Ilumatobacter coccineus YM16-304: one gene and its partner. The protein of the gene in region 1 interacts with the protein of each later gene in a pairwise test. Links are inferred from orthologs where the notes say so. Each region holds a gene or a part of one and is shown on either strand. Other genes may lie near its edges. The genes, in order: YM304_RS01280 and ctaD.

The links.
Region 2: the proteins of YM304_RS01280 (region 1) and ctaD interact in binary tests that used the Escherichia coli proteins (3 or more experiments, as listed by UniProt). The link is inferred for Ilumatobacter coccineus YM16-304 from one-to-one orthologs.

What each region holds. Positions count from the first base shown.
Region 1 is NC_020520.1:276,175-287,259, reverse strand. Bases 2,519-5,375 are described here. They hold YM304_RS01280 (pyridoxal phosphate-dependent aminotransferase), read right to left. Parts: upstream 4,611-5,375; coding sequence 3,426-4,610; downstream 2,519-3,425. Other genes in these bases: YM304_RS21695 (GGDEF domain-containing protein), read right to left, coding at 4,703-5,375; YM304_RS01285 (nitrilase-related carbon-nitrogen hydrolase), read right to left, coding at 2,650-3,429; YM304_RS01290 (GNAT family N-acetyltransferase), read left to right, coding at 2,519-2,624. Outside these bases: YM304_RS01305 (PulJ/GspJ family protein), read right to left, coding at 1-432; YM304_RS01300 (CaiB/BaiF CoA transferase family protein), read left to right, coding at 515-1,726; YM304_RS01295 (antitoxin), read right to left, coding at 1,763-1,945; more of YM304_RS01290, read left to right, coding at 2,040-2,518; more of YM304_RS21695, read right to left, coding at 5,376-6,196; YM304_RS21690 (LysM peptidoglycan-binding domain-containing protein), read right to left, coding at 6,491-8,002; YM304_RS01250 (DUF1206 domain-containing protein), read left to right, coding at 8,609-9,478; YM304_RS01245 (SDR family oxidoreductase), read right to left, coding at 9,517-10,407; pheA (prephenate dehydratase), read right to left, coding at 10,469-11,085. UniProt on the Escherichia coli protein: Shows aminotransferase activity with methionine and histidine as substrates, and to a lesser extent also with phenylalanine.
Region 2 is NC_020520.1:4,359,139-4,370,327, reverse strand. The notes cover bases 8,079-11,039. They hold ctaD (cytochrome c oxidase subunit I), read left to right. Parts: upstream 8,079-8,540; coding sequence 8,541-10,538; downstream 10,539-11,039. Other genes in these bases: YM304_RS19360 (cytochrome c oxidase subunit 3), read left to right, coding at 10,531-11,039; coxB (cytochrome c oxidase subunit II), read left to right, coding at 8,079-8,490. Also shown: YM304_RS19410 (alpha/beta fold hydrolase), read right to left, coding at 1-795; YM304_RS19405 (LysM peptidoglycan-binding domain-containing protein), read left to right, coding at 886-1,266; YM304_RS19400 (hypothetical protein), read left to right, coding at 1,433-2,146; YM304_RS19395 (heme o synthase), read left to right, coding at 2,378-3,331; YM304_RS19385 (cbb3-type cytochrome c oxidase subunit I), read left to right, coding at 3,719-5,392; YM304_RS19380 (cytochrome c oxidase subunit 3), read left to right, coding at 5,392-5,970; YM304_RS19375 (cytochrome c oxidase subunit 4), read left to right, coding at 5,984-7,210; more of coxB, read left to right, coding at 7,285-8,078; more of YM304_RS19360, read left to right, coding at 11,040-11,189. UniProt on the Escherichia coli protein: Cytochrome bo(3) ubiquinol oxidase is the terminal enzyme in the aerobic respiratory chain of E.coli that predominates when cells are grown at high aeration.

The DNA of each region.
Region 1 (11,085 bases):
GGACGCAGCAGCGGTCGTCGGAACGAAGCGACACTCGAGCGTCGTCTGGTCGATGAAGGGGTTGGTCGACGACCAACTGGCGGTGTTCAGGTCCCAGTACTCGATGCCGGAGACGGTCACCGCGCTCTCGTCCCACTGGACGCGTCCGGCGGCTTCGCGGACTCGCTGCTCGTAGTCGCCCGTCTCGAGGGGGCAGCTCTGCCAACCGAGGAGGGTGAGTTCGTCGGCGGCGGCGCCGAGCACCGCTTCAACGTCAGCCTGGTTGTCGCTGATCGTCGACGTCCGGATGAGCGTCCAGGCTGCGGTGAGGATCGACAGCACGAGGGTGCCGGTGAGGGCGATCGCGACGACGACCTCGGGCAGGGTGAAACCCCCGTCGGCCCGTGACGTCGTGTTGCCGGCGGTGTCCGCAGGCACGAGAGATGATGACATGCATCGTTCTTCGGCGGCTTCGATCACCCGCTTGAACCGCGACAGCCCCAATTGACGCGGTGTTGTACCGTGTCAGGCCCATGTGAGCCCGGAATCAAGGTTCTTGAGAGAAACGGAATTTTCTGAACATTCGTTTGATCGAACCCAGAATTGGGAAGATCTCGGCATGACACGACCGCGACATGCCGGACCGCTGAGCGACGTTCGGGTCCTCGACATGTCGACGGTGCTGGCCGGCCCGAACTGTGCTCGCTACCTCGCCGACTTCGGTGCCGACGTCATCAAGATCGAGCGGCCGGCGGGTGACAGCCTCCGCAACATGGCGTGGCGCGACCCGCGCGACGGCGAAGGGCTCTGGTGGAAGCTCGTCAATCGCAACAAGCGCACCGTCGTGCTCGACATCAAGGACGACGACGATCGCGCGACGCTGCTCTCGCTCGTGGCCGATGCCGACGTGCTCGTCGAGAACTCTCGCCCCGGCACGCTGGAACGTCTCGGACTGGGCCCCGACGAACTCCATCAGGTCAACAGCGACCTGGTGATCACGCGGGTCTCGGGTTTCGGGCAGACCGGGCCGTATGCGCAGCGACCGGGCTTCGCGACCATCGCCGAAGCGATGTCGGGCCTCGCCGCACTCAACGGCGAGGCCGACGGTCCGCCGTTGCTCCCTCCGATCGCCCTGACCGACGAGGTCACGGGCCTGGCTGCGGCGTTCGCCACGATGGTGGCACTGCACTCCGGCGTGGGGCAGGTGGTCGACGCAAACCTGCTCGAGACCATGTTCCACATCATGGGACCGTTGGCGTCGCTGTACGGCCTGACCGGTGAACAGCAGCCCCGGCTGGGCTCCGGGCTGCCCTACACGGTCCCGCGGGGTACCTACCGGTGCAGTGACGGCGGCTGGGTCGCGGTGTCGACCAGCAGCGACACCGTGGCGGCGCGGGTGATGGGTGTGCTCGGCGTCGACGACGACCCACGCTTCGCCTCGTTCGAAGGCAGATCGTCGAATCGCGACGAGCTCGAAGGGCGGATGTCGCACTGGTGCGCCGAGCGAACACAGGCCGAGGTGATCGATGTGCTGACCGATGCCGAGGCCGCGATCGGACCGGTCATGGACATGGCCGACATCGCAGCCGATCCCCACTACGCGCATCGGGGTGCCATCGAACGACTCGATGACACCCCGATGCAGAGTGTGATTGCTCGGTTGTCAGCCACGCCGGGCACGTTGCGCTGGGCGGGACGGCGCCTCGACGCCGACGGCGATCAGATCAGATCGACCGGCTGGGAGTGAGCATGGCGCCGGCTCGGCACCACCACGCTCGATGAATCAGTTGGCGGGCGTGTCGCCGGCAGCGTCTTCGCCGGGGATGACCTTCTCGGCCGCGTCGCTGACCTTGTCGTAGACCTTCTCGACCTTGTCGGGGATCTTGTCGGAGTTCTTCTCGACGAGGTCGTCGACCTTGTCCTTGGCCCCGCCAGCGGTCTTCTTCAGCTTGTCGAACAGTCCCATGAGGTTCTCACTTCCTTCGGGCAGTGCGCCCGACATCATTTTCCCGGCCATCTGGCCAGCTCGGGGACCATCTTAGTGCCTATAGTCGAAACCGGTGCCTGAATCCCAGTCGGCTCGCACCCGTGGCCGTCGGATACGTTGCGAAGCCGTGTGGACCACCCGAACCCGACCGATGCGCCCCGCCGACCTGCCCGTCGTGCTGCAGGTGAACCAGGCGAACGTGCCCGAAGTCGGTGACCTCGACCTCGACCGCCTCCGCTTCATCGTCGACGAGGCCGCCATCGCGCTCGTCGTCGAACGCATGAACGAACGCGACCCCGAGCGCTCCGAGGCGATCGTGGGCTTCTGCCTGGTGTTGGCTCCGGGCTCGACCTACGACTCCGTCAACTACCGCTGGTTCATGCAGCATCATCCCGATTCGATGTACCTCGACCGTGTCGCGTTCACCAGCGACGCTCGCGGCCAGGGGCTCGGATCGCAGCTGTACGACACCGTCGACGACATCATGCGCGAGGAGCATCCGGAGGCTCCGGCGTTGACGCTCGAGGTCAACGTCGATCCGCCGAACGAACCGTCGCTCGCGTTCCATGCGAAGCACGGCTTCGTCGAGGTCGGGCGACAGATCTCGCACGGCATCGAGGTCAGCCTCATGCGCCGAGCGGTGTCTCCTCAGGCCTGAACTACGCGAGCGCGGCGTCGGCGCGTCAGCGCCGGTCTTGCAGGAATCGGAAGTGTGATCGGGTCGATGCGACGTGTGCCGGGTCGATGTCGGCGAACAGCGTGGTCTCGCCCCCTGCGCCGCTGGCGAGGATCTCGCCCAGCGGGTCGATGATCGCGCTGTCGCCGGTGTAGTCGAGCGCTCCGCCGGTACCGACCCGATTCACGCCGACCACGTAGGCCTGGTTCTCGATCGCACGCGCGCGGAGCAGCGTCGACCAGTGCAGACGCCGTTTCGCCGGCCAGTTCGCAACCACCAGGTAGGCGTCGGTGCCCCGGGCGAGCGCCCAGAACTCGTCGGCGAAACGAAGGTCGTAACACACGAACAGACTGAGCCGCACGCCCTCGACCTCGACGCTGACGAAGTCGGTTCCCGCGCGGACGTATCGCTCTTCGTCGGCGTGCGAGAAGGGGTGGATCTTGCGATAGCGATGCGAGGTTCCGTCGGGCCCGGCCAGCACGAACGTGTTCGACGGTCGCTGGTCGTCGTCGGGAGCGTCCGGGCGGATCTCGGGGCACGACCCACCGACCCACACACCGTGTTCGGCCGCCTGGGACACGAGAAACTGTGACGACGGGCCGCCTTCGGGTTCTCCGATGCCGGGTGTGTCGAAGGAGAAGCCGGTCGAGAACGTCTCGGTGAGCAGCACCAGGCGGGCACCGCCCGCCGCGGCAGCGGCGATCTTCGGCGCGAGTCGACCGAAGTTCGCGTCGCGGTCGTGCCAGACGATGTCGTGCTGGATCGCGGCGACGCGCAGGGCGGTCATGATCGATCTCCGAATGCGGTGGCCAGCTGCTGCGCTGCGGCGTCGATGACGTCGAGTCGCTTGCAGCACGCGAAGCGCACGAGGTGACGACCGTGTTCGGCGTTGATGTAGAACGCCTCGCTCGGCACGGCGACGACGCCGGCGGTGTGCGGTAGTTCGCGACAGAAGTTCGCTCCGTCGCCGTCGGGACGGTTGGCGCGGATGTCGACCGTGACGAAGTAGGTCGCCTCGGGGCGATGGGTGACGAAGCCGGCGCGTTCGAGACCGTCGACGAGGTGATCACGGGCGGTCTGGAGTTCGAGCCGCAGGCGCTCGAAGTGATCGTCGGGCAGGCGCAGCCCGGTCGCCATAGCCGGCTGGAACGGCGCGCCGTTGACGTAGGTCAGGAACTGCTTGGCCGTCTTCGCCGCCGTGACGAGGTTCGGCGGGCCGGACATCCAGCCGATCTTCCAACCGGTGGTGTGGAAGGTCTTGCCGCCCGACGAGATCGTGAGCGTGCGTTCGAACATGCCGGGAAGCGTTGCGAGCGGCACGTGCGTCGAACCGTCGAACACCAAGTGCTCGTAGACCTCGTCGGTGACGACGATCAGGTCGCGCTCGATCGCGAGGTCGGCGATGATCTGCAGTTCGTCTCGGTCGAACACCTTGCCGGTCGGGTTGTGCGGCGTGTTCAACAGGATCATCTTGGTGCGATCGGTGACGGCGGCTCGGAGGGCGTCGGCGTCGAACTCGTAGCGGCCCGACTCGGCCGGGCTGAGCAGGACGGGCACGGGGGTGGCCCCGGCGAGCGCGATGCCGGCGCGGTAGCTGTCGTACATCGGCTCGAAGACCACGACCTCGTCGCCGGCGTCGAGCATGCCGAGCAGCGCGCCGGCGAGCGCTTCGGTGGCTCCCGCGGTGACGACGATCTCGGTCTCGGGATCGACGGTGAGGCCGTACCACCGCTGTTGATGCTCGGCGATCGCTCGTCGCAGGTCGGGGTCACCGAGGCCCGGCGAGTACTGGTTGACGCCGCCGCGGATCGCCGCGATGGCGGCGTCGAGCACCTCGCTCGGTCCGTCGGTGTCGGGGAAGCCCTGCCCGAGGTTGATCGCACCGGTCTCGAGCGCGAGTGCCGACATCTCGGCGAAGATCGTCGTCCCGAAGCCGGCCAACTTGTGTGTCATCACGTTCTCGGGCACCGGACCACTCTAGGAGTCGCGCGCTGATGCGACCGCGTGCTTCGACGCCCTGAGCCGGGCGGGTGTGACCAGTCGGGCTGCTGCGGCGCGGCTCAGGCGAGTCGGTCGAGACTCGACCGTTCCGACATCGACGACAACGCATCGTCCGAGCCGCCGGCGGTGTCGGGAGGAGGCGGCACCGGCGACCGTCGACGGTCGGGGCCTTCGTAGTCGTCGGTGGCCACGATCGGGGTCGGCTCGGGCAACGGGTCGGGCTCGGGATCGGGGAAACCGCTCGTCGACGACGGCAGGTCGTCGCCGATCAGGTCGTCCTGTGCGGCGATCGTGTCGGCGATCCGGTGTCCGACGCCGGTGGTCTTCGCGCCGTACATCGCGACGTCGGCGGCCCGCATGAGCCCGTCGAAGCTGTCGCCGTGCCGCGGGAAGATGGCCGCACCGATGCTGGCCGACATGATCGTGTCGCCGACGACGGGCGACTCCGACAGTGTTCGAGAGATGCGTTCGGCGCTGTTGCGAACGGCGGTGCGGTCTTGCAGGCCGGGCAGCAGGATGACGAACTCGTCGCCGCCCCAGCGTCCGACCACATCGGTGTCGCGCACCGCGGCGATGAGTCGCTCCGAACACGCCTTGAGAACCAAGTCGCCGAACTGGTGACCGAGGGTGTCGTTGACCTGCTTGAAGCCGTTGAGGTCGACCACCATGACACAGAGGCTGGTGCCGTGTCGGTCGGCCAGGTCGACCGCTTCGGCGGCGATCCGTTCGAACTCGCGACGGTTGGCGAGGCCGGTGAGCTCGTCGGTGGTGGCGCGGACTTCGAGCATCCGACGCTCGGCGAGGAAGGTCCAGCCGGCGAGCGCGAGGAGCACGGTCCCGAGGCCGAGCAGCGCTCCGTAGAGCGTCGGGTTGCCGCCCGCGAGACCGACGCGACCGTCGATCATCGTGCGGATCGAGATCGACCCATCGATGAACACGTCGCCGACCGTGGTGTCGACCGTGCGTTCGCCGTCGATCATGGCGGCCGGAAAGCGTTCGTCGGTGGTGTTGCGCGAGCCGGCGGTGAGTTCGATCGACACCCCGTCGGCCGTCGCCGTCGACTGCGTGCTCTCTCGGATGAGGTTGTCGACCGGCACGCGGAGCACGACCGTGACCGAGTCGCCGGCCGATGTCGGACGGTGCACGAACAACACGCTCTGCGTGGCCGCATCGACGGCGACCACGGCATCGGGGCTCGCCGCTGCCTTCGTCACCAGTTCACCCATGGCCGAGATCGAGAACAGATCGGCTCCCGTGCAGTCGGCGACCTCGGTCCCGACGCACGCCTCACTGCCCTCGAAGATGGCGCTGAGCTCGGTGGCGAGTTGTGGGCGCTGCTCGGGGAGCGACGCGGCGGCGATGCCGGCGAGATCGACGGCACCACGCGTCGATGCGATGTTGGCGCGCACCGCGACGGAGAGCACATCGGCCGCGGACTCGACCCGCGCGATCTGGTCGCTGCGGTTCTCGGCCCGCCGGTTGATGAGCGAGACCGTCGTCGCTGCGAGCAGCATCAGGCTGCCGAACAGGGCAGCAAGCCTGACGATCCTCATACGTCAGTATCGGCACAGCGCCCCTCGAACTTGAGGGATTTGTGAAAGAAATCTCGGCTCGTCCCGCCGGGGCGAACGTGACCGGAGCCGAAAACGGAAAGATCCCCCGCAGTGCGGGGGATCCGTCTGGCGCGCCCGGAGAGAGTCGAACTCCCAACCGCTTGATCCGTAGTCAAGTGCTCTATCCATTGAGCTACGGGCGCAGCTTTCGCCATTGGCGAGTTTGGAGTCTAGGCCCGTTTCTCCGGTTCCAACCAGGGAGTCGAATCGTTCGGGCGTCGACCGGTTTCGACGTCAGAGCGCCCAGGGGCCCCAACCGCCGGCGCGCTGGTACAGCGCGTACGCAGCACGGGCGTTGGTCTCCGGGTCGTACAGCTGCTGGTCGTCGGTGACGCCGATGTCGGCGAGCCAGCCCTGGTGCACCGACCAGTAGATCTGGAACAGTCCGTAGCAGCAGAAGTTCTTGGCGGTCGGGACGTAGCGGCTCTCGCGGTAGGCGATCTCGAGTGCACGCTCTTCGAGCTCGTCGGGCCAGACATCACGGATGATCTGCTTGATGTCTTCGGGGCCGGCGGGCGACGGCGCCACGGTCGTCGTGGTGGTCGTCGACGTGCTGGTCGAGGTGGTGGTGGTCGAGGTGGTGCTCGTCGTGGTCGTCGCCTCGGGAGCCGGCGCCACGGTGGTCGGCGGAGCGGGGGTGGTCGCACCGGCCGGCAGGCAGATCTCGGAGCCGGGGTACAGCGGCGTGTTCACGGTCGCGTCATTCGCTTCGAGCAGCTCGGCCAGTTCGACACCGGATGCCTCGGCGAGGCGGATCCAGAAGTCACCCTCGACCACGGTGTAGTCGACCGCGCAGATCGCGGCGATGCGATCGGCGGTGTCGGCCGCATCGACGGGGGCGGCGATGCCTCCGTCGGTCTCGTCGGATGCTTCGTCGACGCTCGCTGCCGGGGACGACATCTCGTCGGAGGCGAGTGTCGCGTTCGACTCGGCGGTTGCCGTGGCGGTCGCAGCGGCGTCGGCGTCGTCGGATGTCGATGCCGACGACGCGGCCGAGTCGGTGGCGGCTTCGGTGTTGACCGGAACGGCGGGCGGGAGCTGCGATGGGTCGAGGTAGACGTCGGCTTGCGCCTCGGCGGGCACGGCGGTCTCGACGGGGGTGAGCGAGATGACCGGGGCATCTGCCGCCGCCTCGTTCTCGGCGTTGGCGATCTCGGCGCTGGCGATGAAGTCGCTCGGGCCGTCTCCGGAATTCAGGCCGACGGCGAGCGGCACCAGCAGCGTCGTGACGACGACGGCCGCGCCGATGCGGGTGAGCAACGGGTCGATGCCACCGGCGCGACGCTCGGAGCGTTCTTCGGCTGCGGCGTGGACGGGAGCGAATTCGTCGATCTCGACGTCGTCGGCGAACCAGTCGTCGCCGCTCCACCCGGTGGGTCCGACAGCGAACGTCTCGCCGCTCGGCGCGTCGGCACCAGCGACAACGGTCGGGATCTGCGTGGTCGGTGCCGGGTCGTGATCGTCGTGGGCGTGGAGTCCGTCGAAACCGTCGTCGAGATCGTCGAACATGCCCGCCTGGTCGGGGCGAGGTTGCGTCGCATCGATCACGCGGTGCTCGCGGGTGGCATCGGCACCCGTGGCCATCGCCGAGCCCCAGAGGTTCTTGAGCTTGGACCCGAAGGTGCCGGGGCGTGCGCTCGATCGCTCGGTCGGTCGAGTCACGTCGGCGCGCCGTCGGCGGCTCGGACGTTCGGTCGATTCGGTCCAGTCGGGCGTGTCGCCCCAGAAGTCGTTCTGTTCGTTCATGTCGTCACCTGTGTTTCGTCACTGCGGATCCGTCGTGGCCCAACACGACCCGTGTGGGGTCGCTCCCGACGAGGTCCGATCCGGCTCGGACATCAATCGATGTCAGATGTCTACTCGGTTCGTAATGAAACCGCAACGCAGCTGTCACCCAAGCGACACGCACGTAATTTGGGGTGCTCGGTCGCCGATCGCGCTCGAACGTCGTCCACGAACGATGTCCGGCGCCCGTCGCAGCCGTCGCCGTCAGCGAGCACGTCGACGGCGAAAACCAAGATGACCGGCGCACCCGAACGGGCGCACCGGTCATCTGTTGGCGGAGAGGGTGGGATTTGAACCCACGGACCCCGGAGGGTCAATGCCTTAGCAGGGCATCCCATTCGGCCGCTCTGGCACCTCTCCAATCGAGCCTCGGCTCGGCCGGGGAGCATATCGGCAACACGCTCCCGCTGGACTCTCGACGCGTTTCGGCCCGATAGCGTGGCCGACGGAACGGTGGCAGAGTGGACGAATGCACCCGCCTTGAAAGCGGACGAGCCGAAAGGTTCCGCGGGTTCGAATCCCGCCCGTTCCGCCAGGTCGTCGTGATCGTCGGCATCGAAGGGGATCATGGGCGACACCGAACAGCAAGCGTCGAATGAGCCGGACCGGCTGACGCAACGCATCGACGAACTCGTCGATGCCAACCCCGTCGTCCATCGCATCGCTCGCCTCGGTTGGATCGCGAAGGCGGTCGTCTACGGGTTGATGGGCTTCACGGCGATGGGGATCGCCTTCCAGCGCCCGCCCTCGGGCGACGCGTCGCCGCAGGGTTCGCTCCGACGCATCGCCGAAGCCCCGCTCGGGCGCATCGTCCTCGTGGTGATGGCGGTTGGACTTGCCTGCTACATCGTGTGGCGCGTGCTCAGCGTCAGCCTGATCCGTGGCAACAAGCTGAGCGACTGGGGCGACCGCATCGGCTACTCGTTCTCGGCCATCTTCTATGTCGTCCTCGCGTGGAGCGCGGCGTCGGCGGCCTACACCGGCGACGATCCGGGTGGCACCAACTCGGTCGAAGAGCTGTCACGCTCGGTCCTCGAAGCGCCCCTCGGCCGCGTGCTGCTCGGTGTCGGCGGCGTGGTGACCATCGCGATCGGCCTCTACTTCTCGATCGAGAAGGGGCTCCGGCGATCGTTCGCCGACGAACTGCAAGGCGTCGACCCGACCGTGCGCGGCACCAACGGACGCAAACGACTGACCGTGCTGGCCGGTCTCGTCGGCTGGGTCGGACGAGGCATCGTGTTGGTGCTCGTCGGCTACTTCGTCGCCCGTTCGGCGATTCGATTCGATCCCGACGACGCCCGTGGCTTCGACCGTTCGCTTCGTGAGATCTCCGGCACGACGACCGGCTCGATCGTCGTGTTCGGGTGCGCGGCGTGCCTGTACGCGTACGCCGCGTTCTGCGCGCTGAGCCTGCGCTATCGCCGACTCGACGACTGAGACACAGCGCAGCGCAGCGTCAGACGCTCGGCCGGCGATCAGGTCGTGATGTCGATGCCGAAGATCTCGTCGAAGCGACGGATGTAGTCGTCGTCGCTCTCGATCGTGCCGAGCTCGAGCCAGTCGGCGTCGGAGATGCGGTCGTGCATCGCTGCCATCTGGGCGCCACCCCAGCTGACCGGGTAGCGCAGCTGCGGCGCGTCGGTCGTGATCGCGTGCTCGATGACCTTGCCGACCTCGATCGGGTCGGTCGCGCCGGCCATCCCGGCCGCGTAGAACTGGAACATGCGTCGGTAGTGGGTGTCGTACGCGCCGGTGGAGTTCGGAGCGTCGATGTTCTTCGCGAAGATCGACGACTTCGTCACGCCGGGTTCGATGATCGCGACGCGGATCCCAAACGGCGCGAGCTCCTGCGCCAGACCTTCGCTGAGACCTTCGAGGGCCCACTTCGACGCGACGTACGGCGACTGAGCCAGCGCCGCGATCCGGCCGGCGACCGACGTGATGTTGACGATCGTGCCGCTCCCCCGCTCGCGCATCCCGGGCAGCACGGCCTGCGTGCAGCGGGTGACGCCGCAGACGTTGATGTTGAACACGTCCTGGTACAACTCCGACGGGCACTCCTCGACCACGGCGTTGCCGCCGACACCCGCGTTGTTGACGAGGTGGTCGACCCGTCCGGTCAACGCGTGGATCTCGGCGAAGCCGTTGGCAACGGAGTCGTCGTCGGCGATGTCGAGTTCGACCAACTCGACCGTGACGCCGGCGGCTTCGGCCGCGGCCAGCAGCTTCTCGGCCTTGGCCAGCGCACGTACCGTGCCGACGACGCGATGCCCCACCGAGGCCAGGTGGATCGACGTCGCCCGGCCGATGCCGGAGTTCGCGCCGGTGACGACGGTGACGGGTGCGGTGTCGGTGGGGTCAGCCATGCGCCGACGGTAGCCGTCGCCGCTCGACCGTGTGCGCGTGTCGTGGCGACGCAGTCGCGGGTCAGTTGCCGATCTGGTCGCGGAGGTCGGCGAGCCACGTGTCGGCGTCTCGCCAACGCCCGTCGGCGTGCTCGCGCACGCTGTGCCCCTCACCGCCCGCCGCCGGGTACGACCCGAGGAACTTGACCTTGCCCTGCTTCGCGTGGAGCGACCGGAGCGTGTCGGCGACGAGTTCGTCGGCGATGTGGCCGTCGGCGTACATGATGAAGCAGTAGTCGCCGAGACCGCCGTTCTTCGTCGGACGACTGAACAGGTTCGACAGGTTGATGCGGCGAGCGGCGAACTCCTGCAGGATCGAGATGAGGCTGCCCGGCTCGTCGGAGCGCTGATACACGACCACCGCGGTGCGATCGTGGCCGGTCGGCGCCGGCACGCCCGACTTGGCGACGAGCACGAAACGGGTCTGGTTGCCGGCGTGGTCGGCGATGTCGCTGGCGATGATGTTCAGCCCGTACACGTCGGCTGCCACGCGCGGGGCGAGGGCTGCCACGCCGGGAGCACCGAGTTCGCTCACCGTGCGAGCCGCGTCGGCCGTCGAGTTGGCAGCGACGATCTCGGCGTCGGGGAGCTTCGTGCGGAGGTACTGACGGCACTGCGCCGTGGCGACGGCGATCGAAC
Region 2 (11,189 bases), 4.1 Mb from region 1 along the record:
CTGTGCGCCGAGGATGCCGAGGAAGGGCATCGGGAGCCCGGGCAGGCGCATCAGCGTCCATTCGGGTCGCCAGGGTCCGAATCCGCCGAAGCGCATCGACGGGTCGATTCGCCATCGCCAGCCGTCGTCGGACAGGTACCCGCCGGTGGTGACGAGCCGCCGGAGCCACTCGTGGGGGAGTCGCGGGTTCATCTTGCCGCGTCGTTTCGCGAGTTCGTCGAGGGTGCCGGGCCGTCGTGAATTCGTGGCGGTCTTGCGGCGGTGGTCGAGCCATCCGGCAAGGTCGTTGGCGAGCATGGTGGTGCGCTCGTGTTCAGCGACGTCGGGGATGTTGCGCTTGTACGGGATGCCGTCCATGTTGACGAGACAGCGGAAGCGGTGCGGCTGCGCATCGGCGAGCTGCGTCATGAGCGCACCGCCCTTGGAGTGCCCGATGACGGGGATGGCCCGGCCGGGTGCAACGTGGTCGAAGAGCGCCAGCGTGTCGCGCATGTCGCCGTCCCACGAGTACATCTCGGCGTGTTCGCTGCTGCCGTGCCCGCGCTGGTCCCAGCACACGACGCGCCAGCCGCCGGCGGCGAGTTTGGGTGCGAACACGTCGAAGGTGCGGGCGAAGTCGAAGCCGCCGTGCATCATCATCAGCGGCGGGGCCTCGGGGTCGCCCCATTCGTGCACGGCGATGCTCAGACCGTTGGCGTCGAGTTGCCATTGCCGGTCGGGCCGACGAGCCTCGGGGAACGGTGATTCGCCGTGCTCGTCGAGCTCGATCGAGTCGGCTGGTGTTTCGGTCGTCACCGCGTCGACCGTACCCTCCGGCACGTTCGCGTCTTCAGGCCGATCCGATGAATGTGACGTATCACCTGTGCCACCTATCATCGGGGCGTGATGACATCACCGTCCCCGAGCTTCGCACGCGTCGCCATCGGCCCTCTGCTGCTCGCCGGTGTGCTGGGTGTCGCCGCTGTCGGTTGCGGCACGACCGACGAAGCGTCGCGCGAGACGTTGCCGCCACTGGTCACCACCACCTCGTCCACCGTCCCGGTCGTCACCGACCCGAACGAGGGCAAGGTCGAGTTCTACGAGATCAAGCCGGGAGAGGGACTTGGTCAGATCGCGTTGGCGTTCGAGGTGCCGTTGCAGTCGATCATCGATCTGAACAACATCGAGAATCCCGACAACGTCCCGGCCGGCCTGATCATCCAGATCCCGACCGACGTCGTCCTCATCACCGAACTCCCCGAAGTCACCACCACCCTCCCCGAATAGCCGCCGCATCATCCGGTGTCAGACACCAGTTGACGTGCAGACGGCGATGAAGCGTTGCGGCAGTGAGTGTGCGGTGAGCCGCCAACAGGCCTGGCCGCGAGCGGCCATCAGTTGGATCGTGACCAATGGCCCTGTGCGGTGTCGTGTTCCTTCATAGAATCGAAACATGACCGACGGAGCCTTCTGGCCGAACGCCGACCACTGGAGCGTGAAGATCCCGCTCGACACGCCGCATCCTCGTCTCGACGTGCTTGCCGAGACCGGTGTGGTGGTGTTGAACGATGCGGATTTCGAGTGTCCGGAGTCGGAATTTCTTGCGCTCGAGTACATGGATTGGAAGTCGGGTGGCGACACGAACTTCGCGCCGATCGCGACGGCCGACGGTGAGCTCGATTGTCGTGGGTTCTGGGACAAGGGCAAGACCGACAAGGACGCGGAGTGGACGTCGAACGCCGAGGTCGCCCCGTCGATCAAGAACTACGTCGAGGGGGTGGGCGCGAACTTCGGTCGTGTGCGCACGATCAAGCTCGAACCGCAGGACCGCGAGGCGGCGATCCGCAGCCTGCACCGTGACGACAACAACCGGTTCAACCCCGACGACGAGGGGTGGGTCGTGCGGTCGTGGGTGGAACTCACCGACAATCCCGACAGCTACATGATCCTGATGGACAACGACGAGAACGGTCTGCCCGATCCGGCGACCGAGGTCCGGGTGCCGTTGCACAAGGGCGCGCGGTTCGTGGTCGACACGCAGCGTCTCTGGCACGTGGTGGTCCACAACGGCGATGCGCCGCGCTACGCGTTGATCACGAGTTTCGAGTCCGGTCCGGTCCTCGACGACTGGATCCAGCGCGAGATGCGCACCCCCGCCACCGCCTGACCGCCCGACCGATCGAACCCGTCGCGATTTCAGTTTTGCCCCTCCGATCCGTCATCCGTGACGGATGTGCGGGGCAAAACGTGTGGTGGTGTGCGCGTGTTCGGTTCTGTTGCGGGACGACGTCATTCGTGACGGATCGGAGGGGCAGAACGGGGGCGTGGGGGTGACGTTTGTAGGAAGTCGGTGCTGGGCGTACGACTGGCCGTCAACCTCCCGTACGATGGGGCGGTCATGTCTGTCGGCTCTCGCCCTCTCGTCCCGTCGCGTCTCGCACCGGGCGGCGTTGCGGCCCACGCGCCGCGGCGGACTCCGACCACGGTGTTCGGTGCCTACATCGCGCTGACGAAGCCGCGGATCATCGAGCTCCTGCTCATCACCACGATTCCGACGATGGTGTTGGCGCAGCAGGGTTGGCCGCCCGCTCGGCTCGTGATCATCACGCTGATCGGCGGCACGCTCGCTGCCGGCGGAGCGAACGCGGTCAACATGTACGTCGACCGAGACATCGACGCGCTGATGGAGCGCACTCAGGGGCGCCCGCTCGTCACCGGCATCATCGAGCCGCGCAACGCGCTGATCTTCGCCGTCGCGCTCCAGATCGCCGCCTTCGCCGTGCTGTGGGCCGGAGCGAACCTGCTCTCGGCAGTGCTGGCGTTCTCGGCCGCAGCCTTCTACGTCGGGATCTACACGCTCTGGCTCAAGCGCACCAGCAAGCAGAACATCGTCATCGGTGGCGCGGCCGGTGCCGTGCCGGTGCTGGTCGGATGGGCCGCCGTGCAGGATTCGCTCGGGTGGGAGCCCGTGGTGTTGTTCGTCGCCATGTTCCTCTGGACGCCGCCGCACTTCTGGGCGCTCGCCGTCAAGTACGCCGACGACTACAACGCCGCCGACGTGCCGATGTTGCCGGCCGTGGCGCCGATGGCCGACGTGGTGAAGCAGATGGTGGTGTACACGGTGCTGCTCGTCGTGAGCACGCTCGTGCTCTGGCCGGTCGCGAGCCTCGGGCTCATCTACGGGATCGCGGCGCTCGTGCTCGGCGCCGTGTTCATCTGGGGCTCCGTCGCGCTCGGCAAGAACCCGACGGCGGCAGCCAGCATGCGCCTGTTCGGGTACAGCATCACGTACGTGACCTTGCTGTTCGGTGCCATGACGATCGACGTCTTCGTCGAGCACGGCATCTCCTGACCCCGCATTCGCGTGGCGTCCGAAACCGGGTCGCCTTCGGCCTGACGCCTCGTTCGCGTCACGTCGGGAACCGAGTCGACGACTCGCCGCCGATCGATCTTCCGCGAGCGCCCGGACCGCTGGTTGCGGCACGCGCGGTGACGATGCGCCATGCACTGTCGTCGTGTCGCTGCCGGGGCGATGCGGTGTCGATGCCGAGACGGTCCCGTTCCCGAGACGATGGCTTGCGCGATAGTTCAGTGGCGCGTGGCACGAAATCCACGATCATTTCGGCTGAACCCTGGTTGTGCAAGTAGTCTCGGGCCGTTGCGCCGCGGCCCTGCCGTGAGCATTTTCAGACCAGCGTTATCCATTGCAATCACTCAGCCAAGTGAGTTCCAACGCCACATGACCACCATTGATTCCAGCCCCGACACCGCAGCGTCGTCGTCCACGATCGGGCGGCTCCTCGCTGCCGACGTCGATTGGTTGACCTCCACAGACCACAAGAAGATCGGTCGCTTGTTCATCGGCGGTGGCCTCTTGGGCCTGCTGGCGACGATCGCGGTCAACCTCCTCATCGCGATCGAGCGTGTCGACGGCGACAACGCGGCGCTCGACGTCGATGCCTGGTCGCAGCTGCTCAGCAGCCAACGCGTCGGCCTCGTCTTCGGTGCGGCCCTGCCGCTCGCCGCCGGTCTCGCCATCGCGGTCATGCCGCTGCAGCTCGGAGCGCGAGCCATCGCGTTCCCGCGGCTCGTCGCGTCCGGCTTCTACATGTGGTTCGGCGGCCTGGTGCTCTCGATCGTGGCGCTCGCCGGCAACGGCGGCTTCAGCGGCGGCGACGCCGACATGGTCGACCTGTTCCTCGCAGCACACGGCCTCATGGCGATCGGCTTCGCAGCCGTCGGTGGCTCGCTCGTCACCAGCGTCCTCACCACGCGTGCGCCGGGCATGACCATGCGTCGCGTCCCGTTCTTCTCGTGGTCGACGATGGTCTTCGGCCTCTCGCTCGTCCTCGTCATGCCGGTGCTGTTCGGCACCATCATCTACCTCTTCGTCGATCACCGCAGCGGTGCTCGTGAAGCCTTCGACGGCAACTTCGGCATCACCACCTGGGCCGGCTGGATGTTCACGCAGCCGACCACGTTCCTCGTCGCCATCCCGGCGCTCGGTGTGTTCGCCGAGCTGCTGCCCGCCACGTTCAAGAAGCGCACGCCGCTGCGTGGCATCGTGTTCGCCGGGCTCTCGCTCGTCGGTGTGTCGGCGCTCGCCGGTGTCACCCAGCAGCTCGCCTTCGACGTTCCGTGGCGCGGCTCGCAGCTGTACCTCGGCGGTCGCGAAGACGTCAAGGAGAAGCTGTACGACGTCCTTCCGTGGGCGATGTTCCACGGTCTGCCGATCCTCGGCGCCGGCATCCTCGTCCTCATGGCGCTGTTCCTCGCCAAGCCGTCGAAGGACGAGAACGGCGACACCATCCGCCCGAACATCGGCGCCGGCTTCGTCTTCGCCTTCTTCGGCTACGGGATGATCCTCGTCGGCATGCACGGCTCGGCGCTCGAGCCGCTCACCGACCTCGATCTGGCCGGCACGGTGTTCAACGAAGCGTCGCTCGTCTACGTCGTCTACGGCACCGCCCTCGGCGTCATGGGTGGCCTCGTCCACTGGGCACCGAAGCTCTGGGGCCGCACGCTCGACATGAAGCTGGTCGCCCCGCTCGCACTGCTCGGCGTCGCCGGCACGGTGCTCGCGAGCCTCCCGCACTACATCGCCGGTTTCCTCGACCAGCCGAGCGGCCTCGGCTACTCCGACAGCGATCTGCAGATCTGGAACATCCTCGTGCTCGTCGGCCACGCGCTCGTCGCTCTCTCGGTGTTGGCCTTCGCCGGCCTCCTCGCCAAGACGGTGCTCGGCGCTGACGACACCGACGAGGGTCCGGGCGACGATCCGTTCGACGGACACACGATCGAGTGGGCGACCACGTCGCCGGCCCCGACCAACAACTTCGCCGACGTTCCGATGATCACCTCGGCCGAGCCGCTGCTCGACAAGAAGCAGGCCAACGCAAAGGAGAGCGTGTGATGGAAGCGCTGACCGCCGGTCCCGCACCGGCCCCTCGCAATCAGATGATCGTCGGCGCCACGCTGGCGTCGATGGCGACCTTGATGCTCACCGGCGGCATGCTCGGCGTCTGGGCGCTCCAGCGTCGTCAGGCCATCGACACCGACGGTGCGTGGCTGCCCAGCAGCGTCACCATCCCCGAGGTGCCCGCCAACGTGATGCTCATCGCCTTCATCGCGGTGTGCAGCTTCGCCCAGTGGGCGGTGTGGGCAGCGAAGCGCAACGACCGGGCCAACACGGTGTTCGCTCTCGGCGCCACGGCGTTCGTCGCCGTGCTGATCGTCAACGCTCAGGCCTACATCTACAGCCAGATCGAACTCAGCGTCACCGACGGTGCCTACGGCTCGATGTTCTTCGCCGTCACCGGCACCTTCATGGCGATGATGATCGCCGGCATCGCCTTCTCCCTGGTCGCTGCATTCCGCCTCATCGGCGGTCGCATCGGCGACCGCGAAATCCTGACCGCCCACGCCATCTTCTGGTACGCCCTGGCCGCCGTGTTCTCGGCGATCTGGTTCGTCGTCTACGTCGTTAAGTGAGCTTGACCAACCAATGATCACCACCGGTTCAAAATTCCTCATCGGGTCCGCAGCGTTCGCGACCATCGCCGCCGTCGTGTACGGCGTGATGCAAGACGGTGTCATGGGCACCATCGGGCTCGTGTCGGCCGCGGTCGTCCTGATCGCCCTCGCCACGCTCAACGTGCTCGTCCGTGACTCCAACGTCTTCATCGACGACGAAGCACCGGCCGAGACCTCCGCCGCGGCGCAGGGCGCACCGAGTGCGAGCGCTTGGCCGCTCGGCTTCGCGTTCGCCGCCGTCGTGATCGTCGTCGGGCTCGTCAGCTACCAGTCGATCGTCGTCATCGGCCTCGCCCTGCTGCTCGTCATGGGCGCCGAATGGGCGATCCAAGCGTGGTCCGATCGGGCATCGTCCGACCCGGCGCACAACTCGGCGGTTCGCAGTCGCTTCTCGAACCCGCTCGAGTACCCCGTCGGCGGTGCGGTCGCCATCGGCGTCGTCGTCTACGCCTTCAGCCGCGTCATGCTCTGGCTGTCGAAGACCAACACGATCGTGGCGTTCGCCGTGCTCGCCGCCATCGTCCTCGCCGTCGGATGTGCGTTTGCCTTCCGTCCCACGATCAAGTCGGGTGCCATCGGCGGCACCATGGCGATCGGCGCGGTCGCTGTCGTCGTCGCCGGTTCGGCCGCCGGACTCGACGGCGAGCGTCAGATCCCCGAATTCGAGACCACCGCCATCTGGATGGAAGAGGCACTCGCTCACCCCGACGAGTACGCCCACGGCGCCGAAGAAGGCGAACACCCGGCCGAACTCATCTGCGAGAGCCCCGAGGAGTTCCCCGAAGCAGACGAAGACGCCAGCCAGACGGTGGCGTCGAAGTCGGGTGCCTACCAGGTCATCCTGCAGGCCGACGGCACGCTGGCATTCGACGTGCCCGGCCCGATCGAAGTCGGCGCGACCGGCATGGCGATCCCGCGGTCGAACCCGACCAACATCATCTTCCGCAACGAGAGCAGCGAGCACCGTCGCCTGTCGCTCGACCTCGGCACCGAGGAGAACGAAGACGGCGAACTGCAGCCGCACCTGATCTGCACCACGCTCATCGAAGAGGGCGCCGCACAGCTCATCACCGTCACGGTCGGCGCTCCGAGCATCTCGGCCACCGAGCCCAACGCGAACGGGCCTGCTGACGAAGACGGCTTCTGGTTCTTCGTGCCGGGCGTCGACACCGCCAAGCTCGAACTGATCGTGTCATGAGCTGTGACGACCGGCGGGAGAATCACTTGGGAACGAGAATGCGCGAAACGGAGACTGGAACTAGCGTGAACAACGTGGCTCAATCGACTCGTAGGTTCCGCTCGGCGCGGATCGGTGCGGTGGCAGCCCTCGGGCTCCTGGTCGCCGGTTGTGCGAAGAACGCACCGCAAGACACGTTCGCACCCGAAGGGCCCAACGCCCAGAAGATCGACGATCTCCAGCGTCCGGTGTTCTACATCGCCGGCATCGTCCTCGTCATCGTGCTGTCGGTCGTCGCGTTCGTCACCTGGCGCTTCCGCGATCGTGGTCAGCCGGTTCCCGAGCAGACGCACGGCAACCCGAAGCTCGAGATCGCGCTCACCATCCTCCCGGCGCTCATCCTCGCCGGCGTCGCCATCCCGTCGGTCGCGACGCTGATGGACCTCAACGAGACCGCCGACACCGAGTGCATCGTCAACGTCACCGGCCAGCAGTGGTGGTGGGAGATGGACTACCCGGTCCAAGACGGTTGCGGTGGCATCGAGTCGCCGATCATCACCTCCGGACAGATGGTCATCCCGACCGGCACGAAGGTGCTCATCCGTGGCACCAGCCGTGACGTCATCCACTCCTTCTGGATCCCGAAGCTCAACGGCAAGCGTGACATGGTCCCGGGCCGTGTGCACACGTTGCGCATGGAAGCCGACGAGCCCGGCATCTACGCCGGTCAGTGCGCCGAGTTCTGCGGTCTGTCGCACGCCAACATGCGGATGGAAGTCGTGGCGCTCGACGCCGACGACTTCGAAGCGTGGAAGGCCAACCAGCTCGAAGACTACGAGTCGCCCACCAGCGAGCAGGCGCTGGCAGGCGAGCAGGCGTTCATCACGAACTGCGCACGCTGCCACCAGATCGACGGCCTCACCGACTCCAACGGTGATCCGGTCATCGCCCGTCCCGACCTGCAGGTCTACTCGGGTGCGGCCCCGAACCTCACCAACCTCATGACCCGCAACACGTTCGCCGGCGCCACGTGGGACCTCCTCACGCCGAGCCAGCGTGAAGTGGTGTGGGAAGCAGATCCCGACGAGTTCGGCGATCTCTACCTCGCCGGCGTCACCGACGAGTTCTTCAACGAGGTCGACATGCGCGAGTGGTTGCGCAACGCCCCGGTGAAGAAGCCGATGTACACCGACGCCGAGTCGCTCGAAGAGACCGACGGTCTCGTCCGCGGCATGCCGTACCTCGCCCTCAGCGAGGATCAGATCGACGACCTGCTCGCCTACCTGCTCGAGCGGAAATGACGACAATGACTCACTCCTCGACCACGATGGTGAAAGGCAGCCGCTGAATCATGGCAATCATCGAACGACCCGTGGGCGACGCACTCGCCTTCCAAGACGCGCCGGTCACGGCGACGTCTTCCTACGGTTACTTCCGCCGCCCGGTCGAGACGACCGGTTGGCGCTCGTGGGCCTTCACGGTCGACCACAAGAAGATCGGCATCATGTACGGCGCGGTCGCCATGGTGTTCTTCATCGTGGGTGGCATCGAGGCGAGCCTGATCCGTCTGCAGTTGGCGCAGCCCGACGGCACGATCCTCTCGGCCGACAAGTACAACCAGATGTTCACGATGCACGCCACCACCATGGTGTTCTTGTTCGTGATGCCGATGGCGGCAGCGTTCGCCAACTACTTCATTCCGCTGCAGATCGGCGCCCGTGACGTCGCCTTCCCCCGTCTCAACGCACTCAGCCTCTGGCTGTTCGTCGCGGGTGGTCTGTTCCTGAACACCTCGTGGATCCTCGGCGGTGGCGCCGACGGTGGCTGGTTCATGTACGCCCCGAACTCCGACGTGCCGTTCTCGCCGAGCAACGGCGTCGACTTCTGGGCACTGGGTCTGCAGATCACGGGTATCGCCTCGCTCGTCGGTGCGATCAACCTGATCACGACGGTGCTCAACATGCGGGCCCCGGGCATGTCGCTCATGCGCATGCCGGTCTTCACCTGGATGGCGATGGTCACGCAGTTCCTCCTGCTCTTCGCCATGCCGGTCATCACCGTCGCACTGTTCCTGCTGATGTTCCAGCGCAGCTACGACGCCACGTTCTTCTCGGTCGCCGAAGGCGCCGACCCGCTCCTGTGGCAGCACCTCTTCTGGATCTTCGGACACCCCGAGGTGTACATCATCGTGCTCCCGGCCTTCGGCATCGTGTCGGAAGTGCTCCCCGTGTTCTCGAAGAAGCCGCTCTTCGGCTACCCGTTCGTCGTCTTCTCGGGTGCCGCCATCGGCTTCGTCGGCTGGGGCGTGTGGGCTCACCACATGTTCGCCTCCGGCCTCGGCCCCGTGTCGGTCGCCGTCTTCTCGGTGGCCACGATGGCCATCGCGGTGCCCACCGGCGTCAAGATCGTCAACTGGACGCTCACGATGTGGGGCGGCAAGCTCCGCTTCACCACGGCGATGCTCTTCGCCATGGGCCTCATCGTCGAGTTCACCATCGGCGGTCTCTCGGGCGTCACCCACGCCGTCGCACCGTCCGACACGCAGCAGACCGACACCTACTACATCGTTGCTCACTTCCACTACGTGATCTTCGGTGGCGGTGTGCTCGGCCTCTTCGCCGGCTTCTACTACTGGTGGCCGAAGATCTTCGGTCGTGCCCTCAACGAGAACTGGGGCAAGTGGAACTTCTGGATGATGATCGTCGGCATGAACCTGGCGTTCGGACCGATGCACATCATCGGCCTCCAGGGCCAGCCGCGTCGTATGTACGTCTGGACCGAGAACCGTGCCGGTGAAGGCTTCTTCAACCTGGGCTTCTGGAACCTGGTCTCCACGATCGGTACCTTCATCCTCGCCGTCGGCGTGCTGCTGTTCCTGATCAACGTCTGGGTGAGCCGCAAGAACCCGCCCGCTCCGCTCGACCCGTGGGATGCGCGCACGCTCGAATGGCTCACGGCCAGCCCGCCGAAGGATCACAACTTCGACCGCATCCCGACCGTGCACTCGATCGACGAGGTCTTCCACCGCAAGTACGAAGACGTCGGCGAGAACGGCGAACACGACTACGTCCAGCGGGCCACCCTCGAGGACCTCCTCGCCGAAGAAGAACGTCTCGGCGAGAAGCACATCCACCTGCCCGCTCCGTCGTACTGGCCGCTCGTGCTCGCGTTCGCGCTGCCGATCATGGCCTACGGCGTCATCTACACCACCTGGCTGATCCTTGCCGGCGCGGCCATCGCCGTCGCTGCGATGTTCGGTTGGGCGCTCGAGCCGGCCGACGCCGAGCCCAGCGACTTCGATCCGCCCGTCGACGGTGACGAAACGAGTAAGGAACTGGCCAATGTCTGATGTCGTGAAAGAGACCGTCAAAGACGCCATCGAGATCGTCAAGGATCACGACAAGGACGTCCACGAGCACGACGTGCATGCCGGCGACCACAACGGTGGCCACGACGGCGAGCACGGAGCGCATCACACGTCGATGGGCCTGTCCAACACCAAGTTGGCGATGTGGCTGTTCCTCGGCTCCGAGTGTCTCCTGTTCGGTGGCCTCATCTCGACGTACATGCTGTATCGCAACCGTCAGGGCACCGGCCCCGGCCCCGATCAGCTCTGGGACATCCCCTTCACGTCGGCCTCGTCGTTCGTGCTGCTCATGTCGTCGCTCACGATGGTGCTGGCCGTGTCGGCCGCCAACCGCAAAGACGACCGCAACACCAAGCTGTGGCTCACGGTCACCGCGACCCTCGGCGGGCTCTTCGTCGCCGGTCAGATCTACGAGTTCACCACGTTCTACCGAGAGGGTCTCGGCTACACCGAGAGCCTGTTCGGTTCGAGCTTCTACACGCTCACCGGCTTCCACGGCGTGCACGTGTCGATCGGCATCGTGATGCTGCTCGCCACGATGGGCATGCTGGCGACGGGCAAGATCTCGGGCGACAAGGCCGAGACCATCGAGATGGTCGGTCTGTATTGGCACTTCGTCGACGTCGTGTGGAT